2 regions of the Paenibacillus sp. Marseille-P2973 genome follow, and region 1 is predicted to be linked to the other one. Evidence: riboswitches for the same ligand, from Rfam matches in the RefSeq annotation. Region 1 holds a riboswitch; the other holds the start of a gene.
The links. A riboswitch is a leader RNA that binds a small molecule or an ion and turns the genes downstream of it on or off. The one in region 1 is predicted to bind cobalamin.

Region 1 (3,141 bases):
AGGGGTACCAGACCGCCAGGATGATGACCAGACAGGAAAGGACCAGAAAGGCGGGTTTTGCATATTTCATAGGCGCAGCTCCTTTCACGGAGAGATATTTAAATTTTTATATTTTAAGACTAAAGGCAAACCGAAATAGCCCTTGTGACGGAAAGCACATTTATACGCATGTCGAAAAATCGTAACAATTGAGGCCAAATATTAGCCTGTTAATATTATTTCATTATATGAAAAATTCATAATAGCTAAATGATATTTTACACGTATCTAGCCACTATTGTGAAATTTTCACAGTTGAGCTATATTGTTCTTGTAACGGGAGGTGTCAACATGGCATTTATGATCGCCCAAAGGGCATATATCAAGCTATTTTTAATTACAAAAGTGGAGCAGCGCCGGGGGTACGGTTATCAAATGCTTGAGGAGTTGAAGCAAGAATTCGCGCCGTTCGGTTACGTTCCTCCGCAAAGCGAAATTTATCGGGCTCTACACGAATTAGTGCAGGAAGGCGTATTATTTCGGACCAAGCAGCTTAAAGGCAGCGATCCCAGCGTGGATTTCCAGGAGATTGTGCTGTATCAATTTACGGATGACGGTGCGGAGAAAGCCGAGCTTTACAAAAAGCAGGTGAAAACGGATCTGGATCGCTGCATCGGGATGTTGAATAAGGCGGTAAGGGATAATTATTAGAACAGCATTTAATTCCGACAAAGTTAGTATTGATTAATAATTGCACATCTTGTAAGATTAGTGAAACGAACTTCACAACTTCATAATTGTGGGAATAGGTGCTTCAGCCGCGGTTGAAGCTTAAAAGGGAAGTCCGGTGCAAATGCCGGCGCGGTCCCGCCACTGTAACAGAGAAGCCGAGATGCAATCATGGCCACTGGTGTTCAAGAACACTGGGAAGGCAGCATCGGGTGATGATTCTGAAGCCAGGAGACCTGCCTATTCTAGCAACACTGCTGTACCTACGGGAGATAGGGAGGTGTTAAAGACGAAAGCCATCGCACATATACACGAAGGTCCTCTTTAGCATTGACTAGAGAGGGCCTTTTTTGCGCACCGCGAGGACATAGGAAATGCATAGCTTTGTTAAATTTTAAAGGGAAAAAGGGGAGAATTCGATGAGTAAGTATGTCAGCAGTAATCTAGGCTTTCCAAGAATCGGCAGAGAACGGGAATGGAAAAAAGCGATTGAAGCGTTCTGGAACGGGAAAATTAACGAGGGGGAGCTTCACGACCGCCTTTCCGATATTCGCAGGACTCATTGGAGACTTCAGCAGGAAAAAGGGATCGAGCTGATCCCGGTAGGTGATTTTTCGTATTATGATCAGGTCCTGGATATGACGGTGATGTTCGGACTGGTTCCGGAGCGTTTTGAATATGAAGGCGGCCCGGTACCGCTCGCCACGTATTATGCCATAGCGAGAGGCAATGAATCGGCCGCAGCGAGCGAAATGACGAAATGGTTCAATACGAACTACCATTATATTGTTCCTGAGCTTGGCGGAAGGGAACCAGAATTGACGAAAAACACACCGCTGGAAGCTTATCGCGAAGCCAAGTCTGAGCTTGGCATCGAGGGGAAACCTGTGCTGCTCGGATTGTACACGTTTTTGAAGCTGTCCAAGGGGACACCTTCCTTTAGTATCGAGGAATGGAGCCGCAAATTACTGCCCTTGTACGTGCAGGTCTTGCGTGAACTGCAGGAAGAAGGAGCATCCTGGGTACAAATCGATGAGCCTGCACTGGTTACCTCTGTATCGGATGAGGATTTGGAGCTGGTTCAAGAAATTTATGGAGCGATTGCACAAGAAGTTCCGGGACTGGCGGTTTTATTGCAAACCTATTTCGATTCGGCGGAACGTTACGAGCAAATCGTGAGTCTTCCGGTAAAAGGAATCGGTTTCGATTTCGTGCACGGTAAAGCGGGGAACCTTGAGGCGCTTCGTCAATATGGATTCCCGGCGGACAAAACGCTCGGAATAGGACTGATCGATGGCCGCAATATCTGGCGGACCGATCTTCCCGAAGCGCAAGTATTATTAGAAGCGATTGCCGCATTGATTCCGGGTTCCTCTGAATACATCATTCAACCTTCATGCAGCCTGCTGCATGTACCGGTATCGGCACAAGCGGAGAATGGACTGCCTTCCGTCCTTCAAGAATCGTTAGCTTTCGCGGAAGAAAAGCTGGATGAAATTAACGCTTTATCCATTGCAGCGAAGACAGGAGATGCTCCAGCTCTGTTCGCTAAGAGCAAGGAGGCTTTACAACGATTGGCCGGCGATGCATCACGCAGCCGGAGAGAAGTTCAGGAAGCGGTGAGCACCATCTCTGTCCAGCCATCGGAACGAAGCAGCGTTTTTTCCAGCCGTCGCTTGAAACAACAGGCCAAATGGAATTTGCCGCTGTTGCCAACGACGACGATCGGCAGCTTTCCGCAAACCGCAGAGGTGCGTGCTGCCAGACAAAAATGGCGCAAGGGCGAATGGTCAACAGAGAAATATGATGAGTTCGTCGCGGCGGAGATCAAGAAGTGGATTGACATTCAGGAAGAAATCGGACTGGACGTGCTTGTCCATGGGGAATTCGAGCGCACGGATATGGTTGAGTTTTTCGGGGAAAAGCTTCCCGGTTTCGCATTTACTCGCGGGGGCTGGGTTCAATCGTATGGAACGCGCTGTGTGAAGCCTCCTCTGATTTATGGCGATGTGGAATTCGACCGGCCGATGACGGTAAAAGAAACGGCGTTCGCTCAGTCGCTGACCTCCAAACCGGTGAAAGGGATGCTGACCGGTCCGGTCACGATTCTAAACTGGTCCTTTGTTCGCAGCGATATATCCAGAGAGACCGTGGCATACCAGATCGCGCTCGCGCTTCGCAAGGAAGTGGAGGCACTGGAGGAAGCCGGGATCACAATGATCCAGGTCGACGAGCCGGCGCTTCGGGAAGGATTTCCGCTTAAACCGAAAGATAGAAGCGCTTATCTGGATTGGGCGGTTAAGGCGTTCAAGATCTCTACCTCAACGGTGCGGGAGACGACACAGATCCACACGCATATGTGCTATTGCGAATTCCATGATATGCTGGATTCCATTCAGGCACTGGATGCCGATGTGATTTCCATCGAAACTT
Region 2 (3,141 bases), on a different contig from region 1:
AGGGATGGAATCAGCTCCGTAATCATGTTGGACAAGCCATACAAGGACATAGACAACATAAACACCATCATTTTTTGCGATTGCGTAAGTACATATCTTTTTTGGGATTGAATCACTTGCTTTCCCTCCTTTTATATTTGGGTTGTTCAAACGCCCTTTCTTCAGGCTAATCCTAATATAGAGTCCAATTATTAAATTCGATGCCCGGGTACGTTAAAATAATGTAAATAAACTTACATAAATTATATTTATGAAAAAATACACGTCATCAACCGACTGACCCTGGCTATCCACAGCTAGCCGGATTAGTAGGAATCGCTTTTGCCCTTCCCAAATCCGGTATGTTAATCTATTTCTATCAACGCACCAGACAATGAAAGTGAGGCCGTCTCTCGTGAAACTGGACTGGAACACCGAGGCCCTGTCGCCGGGGCAGTTTAAAATTGCGGACTATATCCAAAAAAACTCACAAACCGTCCTGTTCTCCACCGAACAGGAAATCGCCGACGCGCTGGGGCTGAGCATTGCTTCGGTCTCGCGGTTTTGGCGTACGGTCGGTTTCAAAAATATTAAAGATTTCAAAACCAAGCTTCGGAGTCAGCTCGACGTGACGCCTGCGGCAAAAATGAAAAATATTATGGACAAAGCGGACGCCAGCCCGCTCCCCCAGCAGTTTCTCGCCACCACCATGAGGCATCTCGAAGAAACGCTAACCCATTATTCCGCCGATTCCTTCGAAGCCGCCGTCACGGCTCTGACTTCGGCAAAGCGCATCTACATCTATGGACCTGGCCCTTCTGCCGGACTCACGGAATTGCTTCATTACAGGCTTGGCCGATTCGGCCTGTCCATCCATCGGCTGGACCGCGGCGGAAGCGAGATGTTTGAAGATCTTCTACATCTGGGCGAAGAAGATCTCGTAGTTCTGTTCGGGTTCGTCCGGCTGCTGCCGGAAGCGAAGGTGATCGTCGATCATGCCAAAGAGACCGGCTACCGGACTTTGCTCATCACGGACCGGCTCGTTGCCGACTTTTCCGATCAATGCGATATCACGCTGTTTGCCAGCCGGGGAGAAACGTGGGAATTTCACTCTATGATCGCCCCTACGTTTATAGTAGAAAATTTGATCGTCGCAGTAGGAATGCGAAATCAGGACGATCATCTCCGCAAATTGAATGAGTTGAATCAACTACGAAAAAAATACGCCCATGAGCTCCCTAGATGATCAAAATATAAACCTGCTTTTCGTAATTTGGAGCCAAAATTTTTTTAATATTTTTTTCATCCCCGCTGGCCCGCACCGCGGTTGCTTTCAGAGGATTTTTCATTATTTTCAATCGTCAAATTCGAGCTAGGCCCATTTACAAACACAACATATTGGGGTAAATTAATATCACTACAACAAAATATAGTGTGAACGGGTGGTCCGGCGCCCAAGACGCCGGGTCTTAAAAGGGAAGGCGGTGCAAATCCGCTGCGGTCCCGCCACTGTAATCGGAACGCCTGGGAATCCGTCGTGAATATCCCAAAGCAATTCGCCGACATGATGCCACTGAGGGAATTTATCTCTCCCCCGGGAAGGCGCCGGCGCATCACCGAAAGTCAGGAGACCTGCCCGTTTGGAAGACACCGCGCTAACCTGCGAGGAACAGGGAGGTGTCCGATGCAGCTCATGCATAGCTTTGTTTTAACTTCTTTTGTTACGCCTTCCTACAGCTATCATTCTGGAGACATTCGGGCATTTTCAACCTTGCCGGGTTGGGAATGCTTTTTATATGCGAGTATTACCCAGTTATCAGGGAGGAGAACTAAGATGGCGTTGTTGAATGTAATCGATACGGAAGTAAACCGGGAGCAAATGATGGAGGAGGTTATCCGTCTTGGCGAAGAAATCGTCGAGAGTTCAAATTTGGAGATCCTGCGCGAAAACGCCAACTTAAACGGTGAAAGCTTCTCCGGGAAAATGAGCAAATTCGGCAGCGAGTACTCGAAATGGTACGCAAATCATTTTGTTATGCCGCCGCGGGTCGTTCAAGCGATCAAGGACAATGTAGTCTATGTGCATGACCTCGATCAATACGCGATCGGCACGACCAACTGCATTTTCATTCCGTTTGCCAAGCTGCTTCGCGAAGGCTTCAACACCGGCAACGGCAGCGTCCGGCCGCCGAATTCGATCATGACCGCGATGGCGCTCGTAGCGATTATTTTTCAATCCCAGCAAAACTCCCAATACGGCGGCGTATCGGCCAACATGATTGACCACGACCTGGCTCCTTACGTAGCGAAATCCTTCGCCAAATACTTCCGCAAAGGGCTGGAGTATTTTGAGGAAGGTGACGGCGAGGCCGACTTTGGCGGCGAAATCAACATGAGCCGGAGCGACCTTCAAGAGCAATATCCGAAATCTTTTAAATATGCGTTAAAAGAAACCGAAAGCGAAACGCTGCAAGGCGCGGAGAGTCTGATTCATAATCTGAATACGATGTCCAGCCGCGCAGGGGGACAAATTCCTTTCACCAGCATCAACTACGGCACCTGCACGTCGCCGGAAGGCCAGCTCGTCATTAGCTCCCTGCTGACAGCCACGATGCGTGGACTCGGCAGCGGTGAAACACCGATTTTCCCGATCCAGATTTTCAAATGCAAACAAGGCGTCAACCAGAACCCGGGCGAGCCGAACTATCATCTCTTCCTGAAGTCGGCTGAATGCTCGGCCAAGCGGCTGTATCCAAACTTCGCCAACCTGGACGCCCCGTTGAATCTCATGCACTACGATCCGGCCGATCCGGATACCGAATTCGCTACGATGGGCTGCCGCACGCGGGTGTTGAGCGACCGATTCGGACGCAATCACCTGTCCGGCAAAGGGAACCTTTCCTTTAATACGTTGAACCTCGTCAAGCTCGGGCTTGAGCACGGGATCGCGTTGGGACGAAGAAACGTTGCGGATGAGCGCGGCTTCTACCATGAACTCGACCATTACCTCGACATCGCGCTGGAAGGCCTGCTTCACCGTTACCAAATCCAGGCCGCGCAAAAAGCGAAGGCTTCCGATTTCATGATGCGCGAGGGCGTTTGGGAGGGCGGCGAAAAGCTGGACCCCGAGGATAGCGTCGGCGAATTGATCAAACACGGCTC

Region 2: it holds a riboswitch for cobalamin, as region 1 does, so the genes downstream of both, KB559_RS18920 (anaerobic ribonucleoside triphosphate reductase) here and metE (5-methyltetrahydropteroyltriglutamate--homocysteine S-methyltransferase) in region 1, are expected to answer to the same signal.

What each region holds. Positions count from the first base shown of each region.
Region 1 is NZ_JAGQEH010000003.1:557,960-561,100, forward strand. It holds gene KB559_RS09535 (multicopper oxidase domain-containing protein) at 1-70, opposite strand, end outside; gene KB559_RS09540 (replication termination protein) at 331-690, shown strand; cobalamin riboswitch at 770-966, shown strand; gene metE (5-methyltetrahydropteroyltriglutamate--homocysteine S-methyltransferase) at 1,128-3,141, shown strand, end outside.
Region 2 is NZ_JAGQEH010000010.1:180,335-183,475, forward strand. It holds gene KB559_RS18910 (DUF8171 family membrane protein) at 1-116, opposite strand, end outside; gene KB559_RS18915 (MurR/RpiR family transcriptional regulator) at 395-1,225, shown strand; cobalamin riboswitch at 1,403-1,633, shown strand; gene KB559_RS18920 (anaerobic ribonucleoside triphosphate reductase) at 1,859-3,141, shown strand, end outside.